DNA from 3 places in the Pseudocitrobacter faecalis genome. Region 1 is predicted to be linked to each of the others. Evidence: predicted binding sites of a transcription regulator. Region 1 holds the regulator's gene; each other region holds the start of a gene.
What was found. The regulator LexA, encoded in region 1, represses DNA repair genes until DNA is damaged. The targets are predictions, from matches to a motif close to TNCTGTATGTACATACAGNA.
Positions count from the first base shown of each region.

Region 1 (4,563 bases):
CGAATGGCTTCGATAGGATCGATAGACTCGCGCCACTCCGGTACGTGATGGTTCAGGTAGTTCATCAGCGGAATCGGCTCGCCGAAGTTAACGTAGCCCTGGCCCAGGTTACGCAGTTTGCTCAAGCCCTTGAGCATCTGCGGAAGACTCTCTTTCTCTTTGGTCGCGCCACGCAGTTCTTTTGCATACGTACCGACTTCCATCACGTGCTCGTAACCGATGTAAATCGGCACCAGCGTGATAGGACGTGTGCCGCCGCGCAGCATCGCCTGAATGGTCATCGACAGTGTACCGGTTTTCGGATCGAGCAAACGACCGGTACGGGAACGCCCGCCTTCCACAAAGTATTCAACAGAATAACCCCGGCTGAACAGCTCGCCGAGATACTCGCGGAACACGGTGGAGTAGAGTTTGTTGCCCTTAAAGGTACGGCGAATAAAGAATGCGCCCAGACGACGGAAAATCGGGCCGGCTGGCCAGAAATTCAGGTTGATACCGGCGGCAATATGCGGCGGCACCAGCCCCTGGTGATACAACACATAGGAGAGCAGCAGGTAGTCCATATGGCTACGGTGACACGGCACATACACAATCTCGTGGCCGTCGTGCGCCAGCTGGCGAACGCGCTCGGCGTTGTGCACGTTAATCCCCTGATAAAGCCGGTTCCAGGTGAAGCCCAGAATGCGGTCAGTCAGGCGAATCATCTCGTAGGAGAAGTTGGCGGCAATCTCTTCCATCAGCGCGATGGCGTTCTGCTGCGCTTTCTCATGGGAGATTTTTTTGCTGCGTGCTTCGTCTTCAACCGCTTTGGCAATCGCGCGCGAAGCGAGCAGCTTATTGAAGAGATCCTGACGTGCCGGCAGTCGCGGGCCTACCGCCGCCAGACGCTGGCGAGCGAAGTGCATACGCGCCACGCGCGCCAGTTTTTGCGCGATAATTTTATCGGTACCGTGTTCATCGGCCATACGGCGCAACGAGACGGACGGCGAGAAGCGCACAAAGCTGTCACGGCCCAGCCAGGAGACGGCGAAGAATTTCTGGATGCCGTTTAGCATGCGCAGCGGCGGGTTCACCTCGCCTTTTTCACGCCCCGGACGACGACCAAACATCACCGATACCGGCACCATCTGCACGTCCAGATTCGGATTGCTGCGATGCAGATCGAGATAGTCGTGGAACAGCTTGATAGACTCTTCTTTCGGCGTGTAATAGGTGAACACGCGCGGGCCGCCATGGATGAACACATAGCGGGGCAATAGGGTGCCGTCGATCTCCAGCGGCTCAAGCGGGTCGGGGAGATCGTGCGCCAGGCACTGGGCGCGCAAGGTCAGTAAGTCGGCCTTCGAGTTATAAGGCAGGACGTACATGATCGGGCGCGAGGTATCGAGCCCCAATTCCTGGGCAGGCTCTGCCGGAATAGACTTGCTTTTTACCAGTATGCTTAATGGTAAATTCAGTAATTTGTAGTAAATTCGTGGCCAACCGGACATAAACGATGTAAAGCCTCTGGTTAATCATGCAAATGCGCGGCAAGAATATCAGAAAGTCAGCAGGATTTCTGTTCTACCGCCGATAACAGCTACTGTCATTGATGCGTATAACGCTAAAAGGTTCTATTTAATGGCCAATAATACCACTGGACTCACCCGAATTATCAAAGCGGCTGGTTATTCCTGGAAAGGTTTTCGCGCAGCGTGGATAAACGAAGCTGCGTTCCGCCAGGAAGGGGTCGCCTCGGTTGTGGCCATTATCATCGCGTGTTGGCTGGACGTTGACGCCATTACCCGCGTCTTGCTGATAAGCTCCGTCCTTCTGGTGATGATAGTGGAAATTCTCAATAGTGCGCTGGAAGCGGTGGTCGACCGCATTGGTTCGGAGTATCACGAACTCTCCGGGCGGGCAAAAGACATGGGCTCTGCGGCGGTATTGCTGGCGATTTTCGTCGCGGTGATGACCTGGGCCGTACTGCTGTGGTCGCATTTCCACTGAGCCTCGCATAATCTGCGAAAACTCCTGTATTTTGTGCGTTTTGCGGTTCCAAAATAGCCGTTAACTGTATATACTCACAGCATAACTGTATATACACCCAGGGGGCGGAATGAAAGCGTTAACGACCAGGCAGCAAGAGGTGTTTGATCTCATCCGAGATCATATCGGCCAAACGGGCATGCCGCCGACACGTGCGGAAATTGCTCAGCGCCTGGGGTTCCGTTCCCCGAATGCGGCGGAAGAGCATCTGAAAGCACTGGCGCGTAAAGGCGTCATAGAAATTGTTTCGGGCGCATCGCGCGGTATTCGCCTGCTGGTGGAAGAAGAAACCGGCCTGCCGCTGATTGGCCGCGTTGCCGCCGGTGAGCCGTTGCTGGCGCAGCAGCACATTGAAGGTCACTATCAGGTCGATCCTTCGCTGTTTAAACCCAATGCTGACTTCCTGCTGCGTGTTAGCGGCATGTCGATGAAAGACATCGGTATTATGGACGGCGATCTGCTCGCGGTGCATAAAACCCAGGACGTGCGTAACGGTCAGGTGGTTGTTGCGCGTATCGACGAAGAAGTGACCGTAAAACGCCTGAAAAAACAGGGCAACGTCGTCGAACTGCTGCCGGAAAACAGCGAGTTTTCCCCGATTGTCGTCGATCTTCGCCGTCAGAACTTCTCCATTGAAGGGCTGGCCGTTGGCGTGATCCGCAACGGCGAATGGCTGTAATCCTCTCCCGATAACAACGGCGCACCATGCGCCGTTGTTCGTTCTCTTTTCTGTTCAGGTTCGTAAGCATGTCGCTCTTCACGGCTGCCGACAAGGCATTATGGCGTCTCGCCCTTCCCATGATTTTCTCCAATATCACGGTTCCCCTGCTGGGTCTTGTGGATACGGCGGTGATTGGTCATCTGGATAGCGCGGTCTATCTCGGCGGCGTGGCGATTGGCGCAACGGCGACCAGCTTCCTGTTTATGCTGCTGCTCTTTTTACGCATGAGCACCACGGGCTTAACCGCGCAGGCCTTCGGCGCGAAAGATCCCCTCCGGCTTGCCCGTGCGCTGGTGCAACCGCTGTTGCTGGCGTTAGGCGCTGGTCTGCTCATCGTGGTGTTTAAAGGGCCGCTTATCAATCTGGCGCTCACCATTGTTGGCGGGAGCGATGCAGTGCTCGAGCAGGCGCGGCGCTTCCTTGAAATTCGCTGGTTAAGCGCGCCCGCCTCGCTGGCGAACCTGGTGCTGCTGGGGTGGCTGCTCGGCGTTCAGTACGCGCGTGCGCCGGTGATTTTGCTGATCGTCGGCAACGTCCTGAACATTGTCCTCGACCTGTGGCTGGTGATGGGCCTGCATATGAACGTGCAGGGGGCGGCGCTGGCGACGGTGATTGCCGAATATGCCACGATGATCATTGGCCTGCTGATGGCGCGTAAGGTGCTGGTGCTGCGCGGGATTACCTCTGACATGCTGAAGACGGCCTGGCGCGGAAATATGCGCAGCCTGCTGGCGCTCAATCGCGACATTATGCTGCGCTCGCTATTACTTCAGCTCTGTTTTGGCGCATTGACCGTATTCGGTGCGCGGCTGGGCAGCGATGTGGTGGCGGTCAATGCGGTGCTAATGACCATGCTCACCTTCACCGCCTACGCGCTGGATGGCTTTGCCTATGCGGTGGAAGCGCACTCCGGGCAGGCTTACGGCGCGCGTGATGACAGTCAGTTGCAACAGGTCTGGCACGCGGCCTGCCGCCAGGCGGGGATTGTTGCACTGGTTTTTGCGCTGGTGTACGCGCTGGCGGGCAGTCATATCGTGGCGATGCTGACGTCGCTGCCGTCGTTGCAGCAGCTCGCCGATCGCTATGTGCTCTGGCAGGCCATATTGCCGGTAATTGGTGTCTGGTGCTACCTGCTGGACGGCATGTTTATCGGCGCAACACGCGGCGCGGAAATGCGTAACAGTATGGCCGTTGCCGCCGCCGGGTTCGCCCTAACGCTGCTGACGGTGCCGGTATTAGGCAATCACGGTTTATGGCTGGCGCTGGCGGTGTTCCTTGCACTGCGTGGCCTGTCGCTGGCGGTTATCTGGCGTCGCCACTGGCAAAAAGGCACCTGGTTCTCTTCGCAGACATAACGGCGAGGATGGTTAAAGATTCTGAATAGTGAATCGTCAGCGATATCCTCTTCTACACTTATTATCACGTTCAGCAGAAATGAACGCCGAAGGACGAAGTGATATCTCATCCATGATCGAATGATAAGGAGCTGATGATGAACAAAGACGAACTCAGCGGTAACTGGAAACAGTTCAAAGGTAAAGCGAAAGAGAAATGGGGCAAACTGACCGACGATGACATGACCGTTATCGAAGGCCGACGCGATCAGCTGGTCGGTAAAATCCAGGAACGTTATGGATATGCCAAAGACCAGGCAGAGAAAGAAGTGAGCGATTGGGAAACCCATAACGACTACCGTTGGTAGTCTCGCTGACGGCGTAACGCTTAACTCCCCTCAATAAGCGTATCCTGCCCGCTGGTACAAGGACGTGCCAACCCTCGTATTACCGTGCCTTTTTCTTGATCTGAATCGTGTG
Region 1 covers NZ_CBDDNJ010000002.1:4,149,282-4,153,844, reverse strand. Annotated here, with positions in the region: gene plsB (glycerol-3-phosphate 1-O-acyltransferase PlsB) at 1-1,490, opposite strand, end outside; gene ACOXYR_RS20135 (diacylglycerol kinase) at 1,621-1,989, shown strand; gene lexA (transcriptional repressor LexA) at 2,099-2,707, shown strand; gene dinF (MATE family efflux transporter DinF) at 2,776-4,104, shown strand; gene ACOXYR_RS20120 (CsbD family protein) at 4,242-4,451, shown strand; gene zur (zinc uptake transcriptional repressor Zur) at 4,531-4,563, opposite strand, start outside.

Region 2 (4,563 bases), on a different contig from region 1:
ATTTATATTGAGAATTTCAAGGTGAAATCGCCACGATTTCAAGTCAATTTCGCGGCAGGAATATCTGCCCAGCGTGTCGTATAAGCTGGCGAAAGTAGTTCCCTTTTCATCTGCCACTCGGGGGCAATCCCCCGACCGGCGAACCATATTTTCCCCTTGCCCGAATGGTTAATACTGTCCACGACTGTCATCAGTTGATTACTGTTGCTTCGGGGCTGAGTATCATCGAACAGATTCAGCTGCGAAACCCCTGTAGGGGTAAAATCATTGAGCATGCAACCCGCTTTTGCATATCGATGCCCATTCACCCAGATCCGATCCAGTGCTTTCACCGCTGCGGCTATGATGTCCCTGGTATCCTGCGTGGGTGTCATCAACTTCTCACTGGCCGCATTCCCGTAATACGGTTCGTTCACCGCGAACGGTGACGTTTTCACAAATACAGCAATATGCCTGCAGAACTGCCGCTCGCCACGCAGCTTTTCAGCTGCACGCTCAGCATACTGGCAGACGGCCTGCCGCATCGCTTCATACGTCGTGACACGCTCTCCAAAGGACCGGCTGCAGACAATTTGCTGTTTTGGCGGCGGAGCTTCTTCCAGCGAAATACAGCTTTCTTCGTTGAGTTCCCGGACGGTTCTCTCCAGCACTACGTTAAAATTCTTCCTGATAAATACAGGGTTCGCGCGCGCCAGCTGCAGTGCCGTAGTGATGCCCATCGAATTAAGCGTCTTTGAGATCCTGCGACCTACTCCCCAGATTTCTTCCACTGGCTGCAATGAGAGCAGTTTCTCCGTTCGCTTCGGATTATGTGACGTCAGCGCAAGCACCCCACCGAACTGTGGCCACTCTTTCGACGCCCATTGCGCGCTTTTAGCCAGCGTTTTGGTCGGCCCCATTCCGACGCCGATTGTCAGCCCGGTACCGGAGCGCACGTGTTCGCGCAGCTGTCGACCGAAGTCCTCAAAATTAATGCAGCGGTCTATGCCGCGAATGTCCAGAAACATCTCGTCGATGCTGTACTGCTCCACGCGCGGCGCAAGCTCCTCGAGATGAGACATAACCCTGTTCGACAGCGATGCATAAAGCTCGTAATTGCTCGAGAACGTGATGACCGGCTCCGGGAATTGTGCCGCCTTCAGCTGGAACCAGGGGATACCCATTTTTATACCCAGCCGTTTCGCTTCGGCACTGCGCGCGATGACGCAACCATCGTTGTTGCTGAGTACCACAACGGGCCTGTTACGCAGGTCAGGACGAAATACCTTTTCACAGCTCGCATAGAACGAATTCACATCAGCGAGCGCAAACATCAGTTAGTACCCCGCGTCTTATGTATGAATGCCATCACCACGCCGAATATCTGCAGTTCCTCCGGGTAGAGTGTGGGGTAGGCGGGATTCATCGGCAGCAGGGCGATTCGGGGTTTAAGCTGCAGGCGTTTAACGGTGAACTCGCCATCTGTTTCCGCAATGACAATATCCCCCTGCCTGGGTTTTTCAGCTTTGTCGACAACCATTAAATCGCCGGAGTGCAGGCCCATGTCTTTCATCGAATCGCCAATGGCCCGGACAAAGTAGGTCGCGCTGGGGCGACGGATACAGTAGGCGTTCAGGTCCAGTTCGTCTTCGGTATAGTCCGCGGCCGGTGACGGAAAACCTGCAGGGCAGCGCTCTGTGAAAAGTGGGATGGTTAACAGTGCTGGCTCAGATGCGGGAGTGACAAAAAGGATCATGGCATACCTCTTAAAATACCTGTTTTTATATACAGTATTATTTAAGATATTTCCCGTCCTGCAAGGAGAATTTTACCGGCTCCTGCCAGGTCATTGTTCTGGCGGATAAAACAGGCTCGGGGTTATCCACAGAAACGGTGCATAACCCTGTGAGTGGATGCCGGGTATCTCACCGTCTGCTAAGCCAGTGGCTCTATCAGTTCCCGGCCCTGGTTCCCCGGATTGCCAACAGCCCGGCTGACGGGGTGCCATGTGAAATCTTCGGCGGAAAGACTGCCCTCACGGGCAATGTCTTCTGCCTCTTTACCGGTTGTGTTTTCGCTAAGCCATTCCCGTGCGGCAGCCGGTGAGTACACGAGCGGTCGCCGATCGTGAATATCCAGCAGCCCCTCATCCGCAGCTGCTGTGACGATCAGGAATCCTTCGTGGTCATTGCCGTTCTCAAAGGGTGGTTTCCCGATGGCTGCGAGCAGGAGTGGATTTCCGTCCTTACGGTAAATGAAAAATGGCTGTTTAACGCCGTTTTGCTGTTTCCACTCGAACCAGCCGTCGGCAAAAACAATGGCCCTTCCGCGCTCCCAGAGTGGCCTGAACATCCTGCTGTTGGCTGCAGTTTCACTTCGGGCATTGATAAGAGCGGGCTTGTTCCACCACTCCGGGGCATAACCCCAGTGAACTGGATCAAGCTGCAGCTGCGAGCGGCGTTCGCTCAGCAGCAATACCCGGGTTCCGGGCGCAACGTTGTAGCGGCCGACGGGCTCTGGATCATACGGAATGTCCCGTTCTGCTTCTTCTCCGAGAAAGGACAGGTACTCCTCGCGGGAGTTGTACTGCGTAAACCGACCGCACATTATCGTTTCTCCGGTGAAGATTTCGCATGCGAAATCTGTGTTTTCTTCAGTTCAGAACATAGGCTGTATTTCAGGTTCCTGCCATCGTGTGGCCGCCGTGCCGCTACTGTAGCCGGGCCGCTTCGAATGCAAGGGTTCGCTCTGCCGGTGTCCTCACCCGGTCGCAGTTAATTTCAAAGGCATTACCCGCTGTCTTCCCGTCGTTTTCCGTCTCAATTTTCGCCGTCAAACCGTCCAGCCAGCGTGGGCTTTTTCACTGCGCTGCGGCTTGCGGCACCGCCCCTGCATTCTCCGCTTTTCGCCCGGCTGTCGTATCGGCACGGCGTAACTGGCGCCGCATTTGAGAAAGGAGAACTACCATGTCCCGATTTATCCAGGGTGATTGTGTCCATATCATGTCCGGCTTTCCGGATAATGCTGTCGATTTCATTCTGACCGACCCGCCATATCTCGTCGGTTTTCGTGACCGTCAGGGGCGTACCATCGCCGGCGATAAAACCGATGAATGGCTGCAACCCGCCTGCCATGAGATGTATCGCGTGCTGAAAAAAGACGCGCTGATGGTGAGCTTCTACGGCTGGAACCGCGTCGATCGCTTTATGGCCGCCTGGAAAAATGCGGGATTCAGCGTTGTCGGCCACCTGGTGTTTACCAAAACCTACACATCGAAGGCCGCATACGTGGGCTACCGTCATGAGTGCGCCTACCTGCTGGCAAAAGGCCGTCCACGTCTGCCACAAAACCCGCTGCCGGACGTGCTGTCCTGGAAATACAGCGGCAACCGGCACCACCCGACCGAAAAACCCGTAACCAGCCTGCAACCGCTGATTGAGTCCTTCACGCATCCCGGCGCGATTGTGCTCGACCCCTTTGCGGGCAGTGGCTCGACCTGCGTGGCCGCGTTCCAGGCTGGCCGTCGCTACATCGGTATTGAACTGCTGGAGCAGTATCACCGGGCCGGACAGCAGCGTCTGGCCGCCGTCCGGCGCGCCATGCAGTCCCCGGCCGCTAACGACGAGTTCCCGGAGGCTGCGTAATGAACTATGCCGGACACGAAAAACTCCGCGCAGAAGTGGCGGAAGTCGCCAACAGCATGTGTGACCTGCGGGCGACGCTGAACGGGATGGAGCACCGCTATCGCTTTGACTCTGATGTGCTGGCCGAACGCCTGACCCGTCAGACCCTTTTTCGCATCAATGCCCTGTTTATGGCGGCATACAACGAAATTCTTGAGCTGGATGCCTGCTTTAAGGACTAAGGAGAAAAACATGTACGGAACCTGTGAAATCCTCTGCCGGTTGTTGCGTGAGCAGTATCCCGCAGAAACCCCTTTGAATCTCATTGTCTGGTCCCCGGCGGATATCGAAGCGCTGGCCGACGGAATGGAATATGCCGTTTCGGAGCAGGACACAAGGGCGGTACTGGCGCGTATGGACGCCATTCCGGAGGAACAACGGCTTGAGTCGGGCGTGTCTGCCGGTGCGGTGATGGATCTGATTGAACAGGTGAAAGAGGACGTTCCGGCGGTGACGGTGCCGGCTGACCTGCTTGAAACCCTGCTGATAACCGCTGAACAGGTGTTGTGGCAAAGGGAATGGTCCGCGCGGGATGAGAATCATCCCGTACCGGAAAGTGTTACCCGTCGCCTGGCTGATGCGGCGAAAGTTCGCGCGTTATTAAAAAACTGATATCAACACGCCGCCCGGGCGGCGTGTTCTGAATCCCTTCAGAAGGAACTCATTATGCAGGAAATCACCACGTTAACCGCCCTTGTGATGCGTCGTGCGCGCGATTTGATTGCTGATTATGGATGGCCTGACCATATCGATGTTGAACAGCGTGATCCGGTCAATAAACCGGGCTGGATAAGCATTTATGTCCGTCTGGATGCGGCAAATATTGTTCATCTGCTGCCGTTACTTTGTTCCGGTGACGTACCCGCAGAGCTGCAAAGTGCCATGACAAAAATAGCCGGGA
Region 2 covers NZ_CBDDNJ010000001.1:58,761-63,323, reverse strand. Annotated here, with positions in the region: gene ACOXYR_RS00350 (Y-family DNA polymerase) at 39-1,313, opposite strand; gene umuD (translesion error-prone DNA polymerase V autoproteolytic subunit) at 1,313-1,735, opposite strand; gene ACOXYR_RS00340 (SOS response-associated peptidase family protein) at 1,915-2,586, opposite strand; gene ACOXYR_RS00335 (DNA methylase) at 2,946-3,623, shown strand; gene ACOXYR_RS00330 (hypothetical protein) at 3,623-3,844, shown strand; gene ACOXYR_RS00325 (DUF1380 family protein) at 3,855-4,274, shown strand; gene ACOXYR_RS00320 (hypothetical protein) at 4,329-4,563, shown strand, end outside.
Region 2: the regulator LexA is predicted to act here: its motif matches at 1,753-1,772, upstream of umuD (translesion error-prone DNA polymerase V autoproteolytic subunit).

Region 3 (4,563 bases), 100 kb from region 1:
GCGCTGCCGGGCAGGTTTCAGCGCCCGCTCACGCCACAGAAAAGTGTTCAGTGCCGTTTCGACGCCGGCCGTCACTAAGGGTTTTAAAGGCATCTGGCCCTCCTGTCAGAACTTATAACCACGATGCAGCGCCACGATGCCTGCGGTCAGGTTGAAGTACTCAACGTTGTCCATTCCGGCTTCCTGCATCATCGCTTTCAGGGTTTCCTGATCGGGGTGCATACGGATGGATTCCGCCAGATAGCGGTAGCTATCTGCATCATTCGCCACCATTTCACCAATGCGCGGCAGAATGTGGAAAGAGTATGCATCGTAGGCTTTGCTCAGCGGTTCGATAATCGGCTTAGAGAACTCGAGCACCAGCAGTCGGCCACCCGGTTTCAGGACGCGATACATTGAGCGCAGCGCTTTCTCTTTGTCGGTGACATTACGCAGGCCAAAAGAGATAGTGATGCAGTCGAAGGTGTTATCCGGGAACGGCAGCGCCTCGGCATTCGCCTGAACATATTCCACATTGCCGATTACGCCATGGTTGCGCAGCTTTTCGCGCCCCATTTTCAGCATAGAGTCGTTGATATCAGCCAGCACGACGCGACCGGTTTCACCCACCATGCGAGAGAATTTCGCCGTTAAATCGCCCGTACCGCCTGCCAAATCGAGGACGGTTTGCCCACGACGAACGCCGCTACAGTCAATGGTAAAACGCTTCCATAAACGGTGAATACCAAACGACATCAAGTCGTTCATCACATCGTATTTTGCGGCGACAGAGTGGAAAACGTGGGCGACCATGTCTTCCTTCTGGGATTTGGCGATTGTCTTAAAGCCAAAGTGCGTCGTGTCTTGTGATTCCTCAGCCATCTCTAAGCCTGCTTATAAAGAAAATGTTCATGGAGTGTAACAGATTGGGCGCAATTGCCCTACGATTCAACCCCGTCACACTCCCTCAAACAGGGTTAACCGTTTTCCACGGCCAGAGGATCGTCATCGCTAGAATCACCCCCTTGCCGCAAACGAAACTCATCATCCTGCGCCGTAGCCTGCTCGACTAAATCCGGATTAATCTCGCGTTTCACCTCAACACCGAGGTGACGGAAAGCTTCCGTTTGTGCCAGCAAGTTTCCGCGCCCGGAGGAGAGTTTCTTCATCGCCTGACGATAGTTGTCCTGCGCTTTATCCAGGCTCTGCCCGATAGCAGTCATATCATCAATGAACAGGCGCATCTTGTCATACAGACGGCTGGCCCGTTCGGCGATTTGCTGCGCGTTGCGACTCTGGTGCTCGTAGCGCCAGAGATTGGCAATAGTGCGCAGCGCTACCAATAAAGTAGTAGGACTTACCAGCATAATGTTATTTTTTAATGCTTCATTGATCAGTTCGGGCTGTCTGTCTAATGCCAGCAAAAAGGCGGGTTCAACGGGGATAAACATCAGGACATAATCCAGCGAGCGCAGCCCCGGAAGCTGCTGATAATCTTTGCGCCCCAGCAGGCGAATATGGTTTCGCACCGCCGCGATATGCTCCTGTAGCGCCAGTTCACGCGTGTAATCATCTTCGGCATTGAAATAGCGCTCATAAGCCACCAGCGTCATTTTGGCATCGACGACCACATCTTTCCCCTGGGGCAGGCGAACAATGACGTCCGGCTGCATGCGGGCGCGAGTATCGGTTTCGATACTCACCTGCGTTTCGTACTCGTAACCTTCACGCAAGCCAGACGCTTCCAGCACACGCGTCAGCACCACTTCGCCCCAGTTACCCTGCGTTTTATTGTCGCCTTTTAACGCGCGCGTCAGGTTGACGGCTTCACGCGTCATCTGTTCATTCAGCTGTTGCAGATTACGAATTTCATGGGCCAGCGTGTGGCGCTCTTTTGCTTCCTGGCCAAAACTGTCCTGCACCTGCCGGCGAAAACCATCAAGCTGCTCGCGTAGCGGTGTGAGTAAACTGTTCAGGCTTTGACGGTTTTGCTCATCCACCCGGCGATTACTGTGCTCAAAAATACGGTTTGCCAGGTTTTCAAACTGCTCGCTCAGGCGCTGCTCGCTGTTGATCATCTGGCGAATTTTGTCTTCCGCATGATGCTGCGTGGCTTCCAGCCGCGTGGTCACTTCCCGTAAATCAGCTTCCAGCGAGGTGTTGATTTCACGCAGGCTACGCAGTTCATTATTCAGCAGCTCGCACTCCTCGCGCCAGTGCGCGTTCTGCGCCAACTGCTGTTTCGCGGCGCTCAGTTCGCCGTAAATATCGCGCTCTTCGGCCAGTTGCTCCGCCCGCTGCTGCGCCACGCGATAGCTCGCGGCCAGCCAGCCCAGCGCAACGCCCGCCAGTGCAACCAGAAAATAGATAAGAATGGCGATATCCACAATGCCCCCTGCATGAACGTCTTACGGCAAAAATAGAATTGTGCTGTATAGATGTCCAGTTGGAAAGGTTTTTCCTGCGAGGAGGTACGCAAAATGAAAAAGGCCGAACGTGTCGGCCTTTAAGAAGAGAAGAAGGTTTACAGCAGGCGGCGTGCCGCTTCCACCACGATTTTCACCGCGTGGCTTTCGGTTTGTTTCATCGTCTCAGCGTTCGGGATCTCCTGCTGAGTACGGTTCACAATCACGCCCGCAACCATCCCTGCGCGCAGCCCCTGGCTGGAACACATGGTTAACAGGGTTGCTGATTCCATTTCGTAGTTCATCACGCCCATTGACTGCCACTCTTCCATGGAGCCTTTGAAGCGGCTTACCACGCGGCCGGAGAAGGTATCGTAACGTTCCTGTCCCGGGTAGAAGGTATCGGAGGATGCGGTTACGCCCACATGCGTGGTTGCGCCAATCTCTTTCGCTGCCGCCACCAGCGCGGTGGTGCAATCAAAATCAGCCACAGCCGGATATTCCATCGGCGCAAAGTGCAGGCTCGCGCCGTCCAGACGAACGGATGCGGTGGTGACCAGCACATCACCAACATTGATATTTGGCTGGATAGCACCTGTTGTGCCCACGCGCAGGAAAGTACGAATGCCCAGTTGAGCCAGTTCTTCCACAGCGATAGAGGTGGACGGGCCGCCGATACCGGTGGAGCAGACAATGACCGGCTTGCCATCAAGTTCAGCACGCCAGGAGGTAAATTCGCGGTGAGATGCCAGTTTGACCGGCTTTTCCATCAGCGCGGCGATCTTTTCCACACGCTCCGGGTCGCCAGGGACGATCGCGAGCGTAGCCCCTTGTAAATCGTTTTTGGTGAGGCCGAGATGAAAAACATCAGACTTAGACATAGAAAACTCCTCTGTGGATCGGGTTTGTCAGAAGAAGCAAAAAGCCACTTTACAGAAGACGAAGACAATATTTCGTGACCGACATCACCAGCAATCAAAATTATTGCAGCAGATTCCATGCAAAAAGTGATTCACATCACATTAACAAGTTATATCTTTCGTTGTTGCACAAAAATCGCCCGTATTCAGGCACTGTGATTTGTCTATATTAAAGAAGCGCTAAAGGCTCATTTAAAGGTACGGAGAATGCCATGACCACCAACAACCAACCTGGTTTTGCACCTGCAGCATCACCTCACGCGACGACCGCTGTTCGCACGTCAGAGGAAGAAATTACCGCTGGCGAAACATCGATCCCCTCTCAGGGCGATCTGCTACCCGCTTACCACGCGCGGCCAAAACAGAGCGATGGCCCGCTTCCGGTGGTAATCGTAGTGCAGGAGATTTTTGGCGTCCATGAACACATCCGTGATATCTGCCGTCGTCTGGCAAAGGAAGGTTATCTTGCCGTTGCGCCGGAGCTCTATTTCCGTCAGGGCGATCCTAACGATTACGCCGATATTCCGACGCTGTTTAACAATCTGGTCAGTAAAGTGCCTGATGCGCAGGTACTGGCAGACCTCGACCACGTCGCCAACTGGGCGGCACGCAACGGCGGCGACGCCAGCCGCCTGTTAATCACCGGCTTCTGCTGGGGCGGACGCATCGCGTGGTTGTACGCGGCGCACAATCCGCAGTTGAAAGCTGCCGTCGCCTGGTATGGTCGTCTGGTCGGTGATAAGTCACTGAATTCCCCGAAACAACCGGTCGATGTCGCCGTTGACCTGAATGCACCGGTACTCGGTCTTTATGGCGGTCAGGATACCGGGATCCCGGTTGAAACGGTGGAAACCATGCGCCAGGCATTGCGCGCTGCGAATGCCAAAGCGGAAATTATTGTCTATCCGGATGCCGGGCACGCGTTCAATGCGGATTATCGACCGAGCTATCATGAAGAATCGGCGAAAGATGGCTGGCAGCGCATGCTGGCGTGGTTTGCGCAATATGGCGGCAAGAAATAAGCGTTTTGCCCGGTAATGCATTCGCTTACCGGGCCTCAACATTCTACCCCTGACGCAGATTCTGCGCCGCCTGCACCATATTCGCCAGCGCCGCACGGGTCTCTGGCCAGCCGCGGGTTTTCAGGCCACAGTCCGGATTCACCCACAAGCGTTCCGCCGGAATGCGCTGTTCGGCTTTCTTCAGCAGCGCTTCAATCCACGCCACGCTCGGCACGTTAGGCGAGTGAATGTCATACA
Region 3 covers NZ_CBDDNJ010000002.1:4,252,083-4,256,645, forward strand. Annotated here, with positions in the region: gene ubiJ (ubiquinone biosynthesis protein UbiJ) at 1-93, opposite strand, end outside; gene ubiE (bifunctional demethylmenaquinone methyltransferase/2-methoxy-6-polyprenyl-1,4-benzoquinol methylase UbiE) at 106-861, opposite strand; gene rmuC (DNA recombination protein RmuC) at 957-2,366, opposite strand; gene udp (uridine phosphorylase) at 2,504-3,265, opposite strand; gene ACOXYR_RS20605 (dienelactone hydrolase family protein) at 3,517-4,326, shown strand; gene metE (5-methyltetrahydropteroyltriglutamate--homocysteine S-methyltransferase) at 4,370-4,563, opposite strand, start outside.
Region 3: the regulator LexA is predicted to act here: its motif matches at 2,408-2,427, upstream of rmuC (DNA recombination protein RmuC).